Regions from separate parts of the Emticicia fontis genome, predicted to be linked through region 2. Evidence: riboswitches for the same ligand, from Rfam matches in the RefSeq annotation. Region 2 holds a riboswitch; the other holds the start of a gene.
The links. Region 2 has a riboswitch for S-adenosylmethionine ahead of metK (methionine adenosyltransferase). Riboswitches for the same ligand answer to the same signal wherever they lie in the genome.

Region 1: linked by a shared signal. The riboswitch ahead of ACYVFA_RS07400 (homoserine O-acetyltransferase family protein) and the one ahead of metK (methionine adenosyltransferase) in region 2 are both predicted to bind S-adenosylmethionine.

What each region holds. Positions count from the first base shown of each region.
Region 1 is NZ_BAAGXU010000011.1:219,428-227,562, reverse strand. Features, by position in the region: gene ACYVFA_RS07415 (mechanosensitive ion channel family protein) at 1-397, shown strand, start outside; gene ACYVFA_RS07410 (Rossmann-fold NAD(P)-binding domain-containing protein) at 436-1,188, shown strand; gene ACYVFA_RS07405 (CHC2 zinc finger domain-containing protein) at 1,190-2,236, shown strand; SAM riboswitch class I at 2,341-2,457, shown strand; gene ACYVFA_RS07400 (homoserine O-acetyltransferase family protein) at 2,578-3,609, shown strand; gene ACYVFA_RS07395 (hypothetical protein) at 3,706-4,293, opposite strand; gene ACYVFA_RS07390 (DUF502 domain-containing protein) at 4,419-5,021, opposite strand; gene ACYVFA_RS07385 (hypothetical protein) at 5,393-5,581, shown strand; gene ACYVFA_RS07380 (exo-beta-N-acetylmuramidase NamZ family protein) at 5,679-6,842, shown strand; gene ACYVFA_RS07375 (M16 family metallopeptidase) at 6,895-8,135, shown strand, end outside.
Region 2 is NZ_BAAGXU010000057.1:32,870-41,004, reverse strand. Features, by position in the region: gene yidC (membrane protein insertase YidC) at 1-1,200, shown strand, start outside; gene ACYVFA_RS23620 (hypothetical protein) at 1,271-2,947, shown strand; gene metK (methionine adenosyltransferase) at 3,128-4,420, opposite strand; SAM-I-IV-variant riboswitch at 4,485-4,600, opposite strand; gene ACYVFA_RS23610 (C40 family peptidase) at 4,873-5,394, opposite strand; gene ACYVFA_RS23605 (outer membrane beta-barrel protein) at 5,737-8,135, shown strand, end outside.

The DNA.
Region 1 (8,135 bases), on a different contig from region 2:
TCTGGTTGTTGTTCCAAATCAGATGCTTGTCTCACAATCATTAAACAATATCTCTGAACGGATGGAACGCAGGCACAAGTTTTTTATACGTTTAAAAATAGAAGCTTCAATCCGGCAGATTAAGCAGATAATTGAAGAGGTGCAAACGATATTGGATAATCATGAAAGAATCAGCACTGGCGGTCATGTAAAACTGGATGCCATCGGAGATTATTCAATCAATATCCTGGTAGTATTTATGGCTGCTACGGCCGATTATTGGGAGAGTAAAAGTATCAGAGAAGAAGTGAATGTAGCAATTCTGCATATACTCGAAAAAAATCAGGTAGAATTAGCACAACCAGCTACCACACTTTTTAGTTTAACAGATGATAAAAATATAGATAATGATTATTAATGATAATCAGTTATTAAACTAAACCTTAGCAACAAGATATGTCTCGCATAGCACTTATCACCGGCGCAACTTCCGGAATTGGTAAAGCAACAGCATCAGCCTTTGCCAACAATGGTATTAATCTTATTTTATGTGGTCGCCGACAAGAGCGATTAGATAATTTGCAGGAACAATTCTCTAAGAAGGTATTGGTTACTACTTTGAAATTTGATGTTACCAATAAAGTAGAAGTTTTCAACGCCATTAATTCTTTATCGGATGAATGGAAGAGTATTGATATTCTAGTAAATAATGCAGGCAATGCTCATGGAATGTCACCCATTCAGGATGGTGATGTGGATGATTGGGACATGATGATTGACGGTAATGTGCAGGGTTTACTATATGTATCAAAGGCCATAATATCAGGCATGGTGGAACGTGAGAAGGGTCATATAGTGAACCTGAGTTCGGTAGCCGGAAAATATACTTATGCGAATGGAGCGGTTTATTGTGCATCAAAAGCAGCAGTGGAAGCTTTAAGCGAAGGTATGAGACTGGATTTAACACAACATGGTATAAAATTAACCAATATCGCTCCGGGAGCCGTTGAAACAGAGTTTTCTTTGGTAAGATTTAAAGGTGATGCAAAACGGGCAGAAAAAGTATATGAAGGGTTTGACCCTTTACAACCGGAAGATGTAGCTGATGCCATTTTATATGCGGTTAATACACCACCAAGGGTAACCATTGCTGATATTGTTTTATATGCCGGTGCGCAATCGGCACCAACGGTGATTCATAGAAAATAGCATGAACGATTTATTACAAAGGGTTAAAGAAATTGACATCAGGCAGGTAGCGAGAGATTTGGGATTTGATGTGATTCAAACCCGACGTATGCTATGCCCTTTTCATGTAGAAGATACTCCCTCGCTGGTTTTTTATCCGCCTCCACAAAATGAATTTCACTGTTTCGGCTGTGGCAAACGCGGTGATGTAATTAATTTGTATGCCAATGTTTGCCAGATAGATTTCAAGACTGCTCTGGAAGAGTTAGCTAGTAGGTATATCCCGAATTATGATGGCACTGGCTCAAAAAAAACACGAAAGATTGATGTTAAAAGTATTTATACCCGAAAGTCGGTAGAAGAAAAAACTTTTGTATTTCACGAAAAATTCAGCGATATCTACGAAGATTTTCAGAAGTTTTGTATAAGCCAACCTGCAACTGAATCAGCAAGAAAAGCTGCTGAGTATTTGCGGGGAAGGGGAATAGATGATTGGACAATCCGTTATTTTAAATTGTTTGTGATCAAAAATTACGGCTTAGCTAACGATTACCTCAAAGAAAAATATACCACAGCAGACCTGATCGCGAGTGGTATTGTCAATGAAAGGGGAAATCTGGTTTTCTTCAAGCATCCTATTATTATCCCTTATTATCAGAATGGTCGTATCGTTTATTTACAGGGTAGAACCATAGACAATCCACCAGAGGGTACAAATAAATATCAGTTCTTAACAGGTATCCCGAGAACTGTTTTCAATATTGATTCTTTGAAGAATCTGAGAGGAAATGCGGAAGTCTACCTGACAGAAGGTGCATTTGATTGCATGACTTTAGTTAAACACGGGATGATTGCCGTGAGTCTTGGTAGTGCCAAAACCTTTAAAAAGGAATGGATAAAACTCTTTAGAAAATTCAATATCTGGATATGGTTTGATAATGATACTGCCGGACAAACAGGTACCAGAGACCTGATGGAAGAGCTTCACCTGCACGGTATATCAGTAAACAGAAAGTATTTGCCCGACGATATTAAGGACATCAATGAGTACTATCTTAAATACTTCTAGTGTCGGCGTCAATAAAAAAGGAATTCAAAATCTTGTTTTCTACAAATTCAAGTTCCATATTTGCATCATCAATTCAAACAGATACTTTCCGTAGCTAATGGATTGATTTATACAGACGAGAGGAGAGAATAGGCTCTGTGAATCTCGGGCAACCTGTCCCGCTACTTGCGATAAGGTGCCAAAACCTACCGAAAGGGTCAGACCATTCGGACTTATAAACCAATCATAGACAATCGTTTTAAAATTGGTTTTGTTTACCGTATTACCGAGGGGTATGCGTTTTGTGTCACCTGATTTTCTGTACATCAGAGATTAGGCTAAAGATTTTGTACTCATAAACAATGGAAAACCAACAGATATTTCGCTACGACGAACCATTCAAATTAGAATCAGGCCAATGGTTACCTGAATTTCAGCTGGCTTATACTACTTTCGGAAAACCCAATGCCGCAATGGATAATGTGATATGGGTATGTCATGCTTTTACAGGTAATGCGAATCCGACTGACTGGTGGAATGGTTTAATAGGTGAAAAAAGATTATATAACCCAACCGAACATTTTATTATCTGTGCCAATATTATTGGTTCTCATTATGGCTCAACTAATGCGCTTAGTAAAAACCCGATTTCAGGTGAGCCTTATTATCATGATTTCCCTTTTATCAGTATACGCGATGTGGCAAGAGCCTTAGACTTGCTGCGTCAACAACTGGGTATTTATAAAATTAATACTCTTTTAGGCGGCTCTTTAGGTGGGCAACAGGCCCTTGAATGGGCATTGCTACAACCAGATCTGATTGAAAACCTGATTTTGTTTTCAACGAATGCTATTCATTCTCCTTGGGGAATTGCCTTTAATGAATCTCAACGCATGGCTATTGCTGCCGACCCATCGTGGACAGAAAGAAGCCCGAAAGCCGGTATGACTGGTATGAAAGTAGCCCGCTCAATTGCCTTATTATCTTATCGCAACTATGCTACGTATAACCGTACTCAATCCAGAGACGAAGGGCAGATAGATTTTTTTCGTGCCAATACCTATCAGAATTATCAGGGTGAGAAACTAGGTAAACGCTTTAATGCTTTTTCGTATTGGACTCTCTCTAAAATGTTCGATTCACATGATGTGGGTAGAGGAAGAGGTAAAGTAGAGGAGGTTCTTGCGACTATCAAATCAAAAACGCTGGTAATTGGAATTTCTTCAGATGTTTTATTCCCACCGGAAGAGCAAGCATTTATTGCACAGCATATTCCTGAAGCAAAATATGCTTTAATAGAATCGCTCTACGGCCATGATGGCTTCTTAATAGAGTTCGAAGCCATGACGGATACGATTCGGAATTGGGGCAAAGCTGATTTAGTGATTGAGTGAATGAGCGATTTAGTGAATTAGTGATTAATTTAAACCTCAGTGAAACTCTGTACACAACTTAGTGTAACTCCTTGGTTAATCCTTACACTTAGATTGCTAAAAACTCTGAAAAACCCTCAAACGGTAATTCTCAGTTAGCTTTTTACTTCTCAAAGCATTCTGCAAAACAGTAAATAGAGGAGAAGCTGCCGTTAATCCGGCTGCCAGAATTAATTTGGGGTTTGTTACAGGATTTACCCCCCATGCTGCCCATTCTATCAGAATGTATGAAAAAGGGGAGAAGTTGGCAATTCCAAATCGAATGGGCCTTTTAGGGTGCTTATAAATACGAGCTACATCTTTAATCTTGACTTCAACATATTCATAGCGATTCATTACTTCATTCAATGAAGTAATCACGAATGACGAATCAGTAATGTCATAAAGATTGTCTTCATAAACCATATCATCTTTGGTCTTGAATCTGAAAACATCACCTTTATAAAACTTTGTACGTCTACCGGTTCTTACTTTTTCTAAAACCAGATATTTATCTTTATTAAACATACTCCTTGCCTGTGAAGGGTCTTTTCGGTAGATGAGTTCTTCTACTGATTTTGCTTCACGCTGATGTATGTCTTGTGCAAAGCAGCCAAGTGTCAGAGAAAGAAAAAATAGCAGTAAATATGGTCTTAATCGAGTCATAGGATTTATATAGTAGCACGGAATCGTATTCCGTTGCGGGATAAATAGATATTTTTATTGATATGTGTTGCTTCTTTCAAATGGCAAGCATTGATTCATGTTGTTTGGTGTCTGTCAGTATGGTTTTAAAGCTTATCATTCACAGACACACCTCCTGAAACAATTAGCTTCATGATTTCAGCAATTGGTAAGTCGAGCATTTGTACGTTTTCTCTGGGTACTAATATCAGATTTCCCGAAAAGGCGTAACTATGCGGAAAGTAGACTGCCACTAAGTCACTAACGCCTAAATTACTCAAATCATTTTGTGTAATAAAGCCAATTTTATAAACTTGTGCTTCTTTATTGATGAGTACTATCGCACCCTGATTAAATTTACGTTTATCGCCAACAAAAGCCGAAATTAAATCTTTAAAAGCAAAGTAAAAAATCCTGACTAAAGGTAAATGACTAATCGCATTTTCGATTATATTCTGAATGGTTTGTGGGAGTAGTACCGAAAAAACAAATCCAATCAGCATAGTTCCGGTTATGATAATTAAAGAGCCTAAACCCGGAATAAATAATTCCCGATCGGGGTCGCCTATTGGAATTCTGATACGAATAAGGTTATCAACAAAATCAAAAGCGCCTAGTAAAATAAAAAAGGTAAATCCGAGAGGAGCAACAAAAAGTAATCCACGTATAAAATAGGAAAACAAACGACTCAGAATAGTTCGGCCGGTCATAGAAAAGGAATTTTAGTAATATAAGGTAATGCCTGTAAGATTAAGACGTAGCTATTAATTGAAACGCTAATGTCAAAGTAAAAGTTTGTAAGGGCAAGTTTAAATATTGTTTTTCTGATTGAAAAGGGTAGCATACTTTCTTGATATTTGCTACGAATGATTCATTCTTTTCTTTTGTTAAAATTACTATTAACAACTTATATTATATTGGTTTTACCAGTATGATTATAGCAAAAAGCTCTCACAATCTTTTGAAAACACTAATTTAAGTCGGAAATTTAGGGGAAGCACAGTCGGAGACACCTAGTCAGGGAAGCGTAGGCTTACATTGCAACCCGGATAGAGGAATTATTTTCTACAATTATAAAAAAATGGCAAAGATATATCCAGTTTTTGGGGAGTTTATGAGAAGAGGGAAAGCACTTGCTGATATGAAGCTAGCCGGAAATCGGTTTAAAATAGCGATTATCTATCGTTACGAGCAGGTAGTTTCGGAATATCAGCGTATCACCTACACAAACGAAACCAAAAATTGGCCCATATGGTCGAAACCTTTTTGAAAGAGGAAAGCAGCACAGGGATGGTTTCCAGAAAATCAGGTAATGCTGAAGGTAGTAGTATTGGCTTTTTACACTTGCTTAATTATTTAGAATAAATATGATTCAATTCGGAATTGATATACTATTAAGACAAAATCCTCATTGGAAAAGTAAAAATATTGGTCTCGTAACTAACCACGCTGCGACAACGAATAATTTACAACCTTCAAGGCAAGCCTTGCTTGAAAATGGGTTTAATATAGTCAAATTATTCTCGCCCGAGCATGGTTTAGATACCACAGGAGCAGATGGTGCAAAAATGTATGATAGTATTGATCCACTGACCCAGCTACCAGTTATCAGTCTATATGGAGAAAAATTAATAGCCAATGAGCAGGATTTAGCTGACATAGATATTCTGCTATTTGATATTCCTGATATTGGCTGCCGGTTTTATACCTATCTATGGACACTCTCTTATGTTTTAGAAGCCTGTGGTAAATTTAATAAATGTTTAATCATTGCTGATAGACCTAATCCTATCTCAGCGAATTTAGATAGGGCAGAAGGAGTGATGCTTGATGAGAGCCATTGTTCTTCGTTCATAGGCCGATGGGGTATTCCTTTAAGACATAGCTGTACTTTGGGAGAATTAGCAATGTATTTTAATGAATCGAAAGGAATAAATGCGAATATTGAGGTTATTCGGTGTGAGAACTGGCAAAGGAATACATACCAGCCTGATTGGGAAATACCCTTTGTACCAACTTCTCCAGCCATGAGAGGTTTTCAGTCCTCATTGTTATATCCCGGATTAGGATTGCTGGAAGCGACTAATATCAGCGAAGGTAGAGGTACAGAAATGCCCTTTACTATCATTGGGGCACCCTGGTTAAACAATAATTTGCTGTCAGAAAAGTTATTTAATTCGAAATTGGAAATGCAGCCCATTACGTTTGTGCCAACTGAAAGCAAATATGAAAGTGAAGTGTGTAGCGGTATAAATTTTCATGTAAAGGATTTTGCAGGATTTAATACGCTCATTAATGGATTAATGCTAATCAAGTTAATAAAAGATCAGCATCCGGAATATTTTGCATGGAAACCCTATCCTACAAACGTTAACCCGACAGGAACCAAACATCTTGATTTACTTTTAGGAATTCCTTATAGTGAGTCATTATTTGAATTACCATTAAAAGATTTTGAAGAAGAGATAAAAAGTATTACTCTTGCAAAAAACTGGAAAGGAAACATCCAACCATATTTGCTGTATTCCTGAAGTTAACAAACCTTAATTACATATAAAAACCGAATTTTAATTCATGATCATTATGAAAAAGATGAGAAATCTGCTCCTGCTTTTGCTCGTGACTTCACAGACATTTGCACAGAACCTGAACATCCCGATTCCGAATAACCCTGCCGTAAAAACCGGAACATTGAAAAATGGGATTAAATATTATATCCTGAAAAACGTAGAGCCTAAAAACCGGATGGAACTTCGTCTGGTAGTCAATGCAGGTTCAATCCTTGAAACTGACCAGCAATTAGGTCTTGCCCATTTTATGGAACATATGAATTTCAATGGTACGAAAGATTTTCCTAAAAACCAGTTGGTAGATTTTCTTCAAAAATCGGGGATGAAATTTGGTGCGGATTTGAACGCCTCGACCAGTTTCGATGAAACGATTTATCAATTGCAAGTGCCAACGGATTCTGCTAAGTTATTTGAGCGTGCCTTCCAGATTTTAGCAGATTGGTCGCACTATGCTACCCTTGATACGACCGAAATCAATAACGAGAGAGGCATCGTACTAGAAGAAGAAAGAGCCAGATTTAAAAATGCACAAGGACGTGTTCAACAAAAACTGCTTCCGCTTTTATTGAATAATTCAAGATATGCAGAACGTATTCCGATTGGGAAAGTAGATATTCTGACATCTTTCAAACCTGAACAAATTATTAAATTCTACAAGGATTGGTATCGCCCGGATTTAATGGCAGTGGTTGCTGTGGGTGATTTTGACCCTGCACAGGTAGAGTTCTTGATCAAAGAGAAATTCAGTAATATTCCTGAAAACAAGAGCGGCCCGAAGCGTGTCAAGTATGAAATCGCTCCTTCAAAGGGTACGCAGTCAGCATTATTGGTGGATAAGGAGATTCCTCAGACAGTTTTTCAGTTGTATACCAGAATGCCGCAGGAGAAAACCAGAACACAGGCTGATTATCGGACTGACGTAGTTGAAAACCTGTTCAATCAGATGATAAGTACTCGTTTACAGGAAATCACCAAGAAACCTAATCCGCCGTTTGTATTTGCTATTATGGCTTATAGCCCATTTTTAGCCGGACTAAATGCTTTTCAGGTGATTACTCTACCAAAAAATGCTGATGGTCTGGAAACTGCCATTAAAGCGGTAATGGATGAGCAGGAAAGATTGAGGAAATTTGGCTTCTCTAAAGGTGAATTGGAAAGAGCCAAAAAAGATTATATGGTAACTATAGAGAAAGGTTATAAGGAGAAAGATAAAACCAAATCGGCAGCATTTGTGAATGGTCTGGTTCAGAATTA
Region 2 (8,135 bases):
CAAATCAACTATTGGGATGCTAAATCTGATGATTTCGATGATATAGGCTCTAATAAAGTAGGCAATGATGAAATAAGTCTGGTAGATCCAGTTCAATGGTTCTCGTTCAAGCAGAAATATTTTATCACAGGATTCGTAGCGAAGAATCAGCCGATGGTTAATCCTAAGTTTAAACTGACCACGCCTGAAACAAACCCAAATGTAGTAAAGACTGCTGAAGTAGAAACCGCTCTGCCTTTGACAGATTTAAAAGGAGGCAAAGGTAATTACCGCTTCTATTTCGGGCCGAATGATTATGCTTCTGTTAAAACTGTAACTACGGGTTTCCACAGAAACGTATATTTAGGATACGACTTCGTAAAACCTATCAACCGTTATGTTTTTGTACCTTTATTTAACTTAGCTGAAAACCTTATCAGCAATTATGGGTTATTGATTATAGTGGTAGTATTGGTGATTAAAACAGCCCTTACGCCATTAATCTATCGCTCTTACATGAGTTCGGCTAAAATGCGTATTCTGGCACCTGAATTAAATGAAATTCGTGCTAAAGTGGGCGACGATCAGGTGAAAATGCAACAAGAGCAAATGAAGTTATACCAACAGGTAGGTGTGAACCCTTTAAGTGGTTGTTTACCTATGCTATTGCAGATGCCAATTCTGATGTCGGTATTCTTCTTGTTTCCGAATATGATTATGTTCCGTCAGAAGAACTTCTTGTGGGCTTCTGACCTTTCAACATACGATTATCCGATTAGTTGGGCTACTAATCTCCCGATTGTAGGTAATCACATTAGTTTGTTTGTGGTATTAATGACCCTTTCAAGTTTGGCATTTACTTACTACAACAACCAGATTACTCCAGACCAGCCGGGTCCTGTTGACATGAAGAAATTAAGCTACGTATTCCCGATAGTTTTCTTCTTCGTCTTGAATAGTTTCCCTGCGGCTTTGAGTTTTTATTATCTAGTATCAAACGTTATCACAATTGCACAACAACAAATTGTGCGTCGTTTCGTTGATGAAGATAAAATTCGGGGGATTCTGATGGAAAATAAGAAAAAATACCATGCAAATCCTCAGGCAGCAAAAAAAGGTAAATTTGCTCAGTTTATGGAGAATCAGGTGAAAATGGCAGAGGAGTCTCGCAAACAACAAGAGGAATTGAAAAAGAAACAACAACAGAATAAGAAGAAATAATTTTTTTCGTTGAGTGTGAGGTATATTGAGCCTCACACTCAATTCATATAAATCCCTTGAACCGATACCTATGAGAAGAACAAAAAATTTATTCATTTTTTTATTCCTATCATATTCTGCTATAGCGCAACAGCAGCCAGGCCTTAGCGATAACGACTATTTGCTACGATACAAGAAAGCTGTGCAATTTTATGCCGACCAGAAGTATATCGAAGCAAGAGAAATACTTTTACCCCTTACCCATAAAAGATACGAGAACTCCATCTCTCCCTACGCACATTATTACTATGCTTTAGCTTCTTTTAAGCTCAATAAGTTTTATGATGCCGGTACTAATCTGAAGCAACTTTTCGAACGTTTTCCGGATTGGAGAAAAATAGAAGATGCTACTTATTTATATGCAAACATAGCTTTTGCCGAAAATAAGCCAGATGAAGCACTACAATATCTTAACCGCATTACTTCTAAAGCATGGCGGCAAGAAATTGAAAACATGGAGTATATCTATCTGAGCAAAATCAAAGAGTTACATCGCTTAAAACAACTCTACCAGAAATCGCCTGATAATCCGGTTTTGGCCCAATTAATAGTTGATAATATTCAGGGGAGTAAAAATGCCACCAGAGAAGATTTAGAATTATCAGACCAGTTAACGAATCAGTTTAACCTGGGAGGTAATTCTGATAAGAAATCTTCAAAAAAACAGAAAAAGGAAGACGATAATGCCATTAATGTAGCAGTTATGCTCCCATTCCGTCTGTTCGAGTTTGATCCTAATAGAACCAATCGTGCCAACCAATATATTTATGATTTATATGCAGGTATGAAACAGGCACAGGAAAAACTAGCTTCTGAGCAAATCAGTGTTAATTTATATGCTTTTGACATAGAGCGAGATGTAAAGCATATAAATGATGTTGTAGGTAATCGTGCTTTTGATAAAGTAGATTTAATTATTGGTCCTCTTTACCCAGAAGTAAACAAAGTTGCAAATAATTTTGTCAAATCTAATGATGCGATTCAGGTACATCCATTGTCGAATAATCGCCAGTTGGTAAGTAATGATAAAAACGCCTTTTTAGCCTCTCCTTCTTTCGAAACTCAGGCAGCCAAGGCAATTGAATATATTGTTAATGAGAAATCGGGGCGCACAGTAACTATCTATTATGGCAACACCCGTAAGGACTCTGCTTTTGCTTACATCTATCGGGATAGAGCTATGGAAAAAGGGTTGAACGTATTAGCTATAAAAAAATACACCAATGCTGATGATATTGATACTAAACGTAAACCTGACCATATTTTTATTGCAGGTAGTGAGCAAACCTTTGGGCCGAAAATTATCAGTGCATTAGATAAAAAACGAATTAACTCACCCATTATAGCAGCCTCTTCTGCCTTTGATTTTGAGGGTTCTTCTCTCAATATTTTTAACAGAGATTTATACCTGATTCAGTTAGATTATATGGACAGAGATAAAGAAGAAGTGAAGAATTTTAGAAGTGCCTATATAAGTAGCCAGAATATTGCACCTTCATATTATAGTTATTGGGGTTATGATATGCTATTGTTCTACGGCAGAATGCTGAAATCAGGCAGAAACAAACTTCGGGGTAATTTAGATTCTATTGAACACACCCAAGGCTATACACTGGATGGTTTTGACTATACGAATCGCTCAAACGAAAATCAGATTGTACCTATTATCAAGTATCAGGATGGTAAGTTTATTGAAGTAGCCAGATAAAAGACAGATAAGATAATAATAAAACGAAAGAGGTGCCGTTGTGCACCTCTTTCGTTTTATATATCATAAGAAAAATTTTATATATTTCAGAATGTATTGAAAATTCTATACATACAAAATAAAACAAAAAAATAAGGAAAGCGTTGGCTCTCCTTATTTCATCTATATTGTACGAATGAATTAGATTCCGAATCCTTCTTTTACTTTATCCAGATAATCTAATTTCTCCCAAGTAAATAATTCAACATCAACTGTTTTCTCACCTTCAGGGCCTTTGAAAACTTTTCTTACCCACTCTGACTCACGACCCATGTGTCCATAAGCAGCTGTTTCAGAGTACATCGGATTACGTAATTTCAAACGTTGCTCAATTGCATACGGACGCATATCAAATACTTGTTCTACGATTTTCGCAATTTCCCCGTCTGATAATTTTTTACCGTTTTCACCTTTTACTTTAGCAGTACCATAAGTGTTTACGAAAATACCACAAGGTTTTGCTACGCCAATAGCATAAGATACTTGTACCAATACCTCATCACATACACCCGCAGCCACTAAGTTTTTAGCAATATGGCGTGTAGCATAAGCAGCTGAACGGTCAACTTTCGATGGATCTTTACCAGAGAAAGCACCACCACCATGTGCACCTTTACCACCATAAGTATCAACGATAATCTTACGTCCTGTTAAACCAGTATCACCGTGTGGACCACCGATTACGAATTTTCCGGTTGGGTTAATATAATAAGTGATCTGGTCGTTGAATAATTTGCGTAATGATGGTTTCAACTTCGCTTTTACACGAGGAATCACGTAGTTGATAATATCTCTACGGATAGTAGCCAACATCTCTTCATCAGAACCGAAATCATCATGTTGTGTTGAAACAACAATTGTATCAATTCTAACAGGTTTATTGGCATCTGTATATTCAATCGTCACTTGTGATTTGGCATCAGGACGAAGGTATTTGATACGTTTGTTTTCACGACGAATAGTTGAAAGTTCTTGTAAGATTTTATGAGCCAGATCCAAAGCCAAAGGCATATAATTATCGGTTTCGCGGGTAGCGTAACCAAACATCATTCCCTGGTCGCCAGCACCTTGTGCATCGGCTTTTTCTTCAAAATTTTTCTCATCTGCTGTGCGATCAACACCACGGTTAATATCGTCTGATTGCTCATGAATAGCTGATAAAATACCGCAAGAGTTTGCTTCGAACATATACTCAGATTTGGTATAACCAATCTTCGAGATTACATCGCGGGCAATTGATTGAACATCAAGGTAGGTTTTAGTTTTTACTTCACCTGCCAAAACCACCTGACCTGTTGTTACGAGGGTTTCGCAAGCAACTTTAGAAGTTGGGTCAAACGCCAGAAAGTTATCAATAAGGGCGTCAGAGATTTGGTCAGCAACTTTGTCTGGGTGACCTTCCGATACTGATTCGGAAGTAAATAGGTACGCCATAAATCTTGTTTAGTTTTTAATGATTTGCAAAAAGTGTATGCTAAAAAACTCTATGCAGAAGGGAAAAAAGAAACTTTTTTGACAAACAAGAACCTGAACGCCTGTTGTCCGCATCTCTTTACCACCGTAGTGTTTCTACTCGGTTGGGTTTCCGCAAACGGGAATTTCTTGATACTTCTACAAAGTAAGACATTTAGAAAAACAAAAACAAAATTTCGAATGAAAATATATCTAAAATAATTAAAATGTCACTTAAAATTATCTCTAAACAAATTTCAGATTGGACAATTTATCTTGAAAATATCGATATAAGCGATATTTTTACCTTTACGCAATTAGCGATAAAATCGTCCTAAAAAAAATAAAGAGTTGCTTTCTATGATACAAAGCAACTCTTTATTTGGAAAAGTAAATACTTTCAGAACAGATATTTGGTAAAATTCTTATTTACCTTATTTCAGACTATCTATTACGCGACGTATACCTGCAAAACGCGAAGCATAATATTGCTCTTTTAAATAACTGATGCTAACCCCTGTTTTACAGGCCGAATGAATGAATTTCAGACCGTTCTTATCAGATTCCAACACGATGCCTACATGAGACACCTCGTCTTTTCTGCTGGAATTAATTTTGAAGAAAATTAAATCTCCGGGTAGTGCATCTTCGGGCGCAGTCTGGTGACCCATTTTGAAAAGGTCAGTACTACGATGACTCAGCTTCATGCCGAATTTGGCAAATACGTAGTTTACTAAACCTGAACAATCAAATCCTTTGAGTGTTTTACCGCTCCATGAGTAGCGGATGCCAATAAGCTTTCGGGCGAATCGTTGTAGGTCGTCGGTTAATTTTGAATTACTCTTTTTATCAGTTACCTCGTTCGGTGAAGTTGTAGGGGATTTTGGATGGTCAGTGGCCTTTGAAACCACCGATGAAACGACTAACAACGAACCCAATACATATTTTTTTAACATTATATATTGATTTGGTTCTGTTACAAAATTAGACAAATACAATGCCTAAGTCCAAAAAAACGGCGCAAATAGGCAATTTATTGTTAACGAATCACAAAAAAGTACAATTTTCTTTAAAAATTAAGAAGGAAAGCGGGGCTCAGCCGGAGGATTTTCAAGATAATGTGCGGAAATACGATGTATCAAATATATGTAAATTTTTGTAAAAAAGTCCGTAAAAAAAAATCTTAGTTAAAAAAACTTAAAATTTACATTCTAGAATAAAAATAGTTTTATCTTCGCACCATAGTTAACTAAGTAATTAGTTAATAACGCAACGATTTTATATTACTAAACCATCTTATGAAAAAGCGCTTACTTCTACTAGCTGTGCTTATGCATACAGCTGCCCTTTTATTTGCCCAAAGTCCTACTAAATTTACCATTAAGGGAATTGCTATCGATTCGGGTAATGCAGTAATGCCCTTCGCTACTGTGATGCTATTACAACCTAAAGATTCTACTCTAGTAAACTTTGGCAGAACTGACGAAAATGGTGCATTCGAATTCAAAAATGTAAAAAAGGCTAACTACATTCTGAAAATCTCATTTGTAGGTTACATTCCGTTCCAGACTGATGTGAAACCTGTCGATGGAGCGGTGAATGACTTAGGCCAGTTGAAATTAAAACCCATTGCCCGGGAATTAATGGAAGTGGTAGTAAAAACTGCCCGCGCGCCTTTGAATATCAAAGGTGATACAATTGAGTATAATGCGGCCTCTTTTAAAGTACCACCCGGCTCTTCGGTCGAAGACCTCTTACGAAAACTCCCCGGTGTACAGATTGACCAGGATGGGAATATCAAAGCCCAGGGACAAGATGTGAAAAAAGTAACGGTTGATGGCAAAAGCTTTTTTGGCAATGACCCAAAAGCCGCTACTAAAAACTTACCTGCTGACGCCATCACGAAAATTCAGATTTTCAATGATAAATCAGAACAAGCCAAAGCTACTGGTGTAGATGATGGAAAAAAAGAGAAAACGGTAAACCTTGAATTGAAAGATGATTTCAAAAAAGGCGGATTTGGTAAAGTTACCGCTGCACTTGGCACAAACGAAAGAGCCGAACTGAAAGGGAACTATAACAGATTTGATTCCAAGCAACAATTCTCTGTTTTAGGTTTAGGCAATAATATTAACCAGACAGGTATCTCACGCGATGATTTCCAGGATTTCAGAGGCAGCCAGGCTAATAACTGGGGAGATGAGGCTGATTTTGGTTTCAGTAGTGGTGTCCGATATTTCTTTGATAACGATTCAGAAGAAAGTATCAGTATTCCGGTTGGAGGCCGTAATTTCCAGGGATTCTCTGAAAACTATGCCGGTGGTGCCAACTATAATTACGATACCAAAAAGACCAAATTTAGCTCAAACTATTATTTCAGCCAGACACAACAGTTAGTTTCCAAAAAATCGGCCAGAGAGAGTTTCCTTTCTAACAGTAGTTCGTTTAAAACACTTGAAGATAGTTATCAGAACCGTATCAGCCGTAACCACCGTGTAAGCTTACGTTTCGAAAAACAAATTGATTCCTTGAATACTTTTGTTTTGATTGGAAACGGTAGAACAGGTGATGGAACAACCAAATTTAATAGTTTGCAAGAGATTTTCAGAAATGGTAGTGCCAATAAATCGAATCAGACTACTATTAATAACTTCAATGAGTATAACTCAACTGCCATTGCCCTGATTGGTTTGTATCGTCATAAATTCAAGAAAAAAGGGAGAAACTTTGCAGCAAGTTTAACCTATAATTATAACGTTTCAGATGGTGAAGCACGCCAGAACTCTGTTAACGAACTATTTGATGCACCTGTTGGCTCAATTCCAGCGAATATCAATCAGATAAACTTTACAAATAGCCCTCGTAATCTGGTTAAATCAAGCTTGCTTTTTGTAGAGCCACTGTCTAAAAAATTCTTCTCTGAAACATTCTATAATTTCAGCTTGCGCCGCGATGCCGTAGATAGAAATGTACAGACCACAGACGGTAGCCGTATTGACTCATTGAGTAATTATTACAACAATGATTTCATGTATAATCGTTTTGGAACCAATATCCGCTATAACCATAAAGGAGTGAATGTCTCATTTGGATTAGCCGCTCAACATTTCCATTTCAATGCCGATTTTGCCCGTAGTAAAAACGCAACTGATGCGCAACAAATCAATAGAGACATATTTGCTTTGATTCCGGCTTCTTCAATCAATATTGACCTGAAAAACAACAGATACATCTGGGCTGATTACTCAAAAGAAGTTGGCGAGCCTGCTATCAAAGATTTACAACCGATTATTGACAATAGCAATACATTATATATTCGTGTAGGTAACCCGAATTTGTTACCCATGAGTACTCATAGAGCCTATGTTGGTTATAATATGTTTAACCCAGGTAGCTTTACCAATATGTTCTTCAATTTAAATTATAGTTATAATCTTAATCAGGTAATTTATAATCAGACCGTTGACCCTATCACATTAGTGACCACTGCGAAACCTACCAATATTTCAGGTGGACAAAATATGGGTTCTTACTTAGGTTTTGGTTTCCCGCTTAAGAAGACCAAAAGTACTTTAAACCTGAACGGAGGAGCGAATATCTCTAAAAACCTGATTTACATTAATAATGTATTGAACACTACCAATAATTATAACTATAACTTTGGTTTCCGCCTTGATTTGACACCAAGCGATAAATT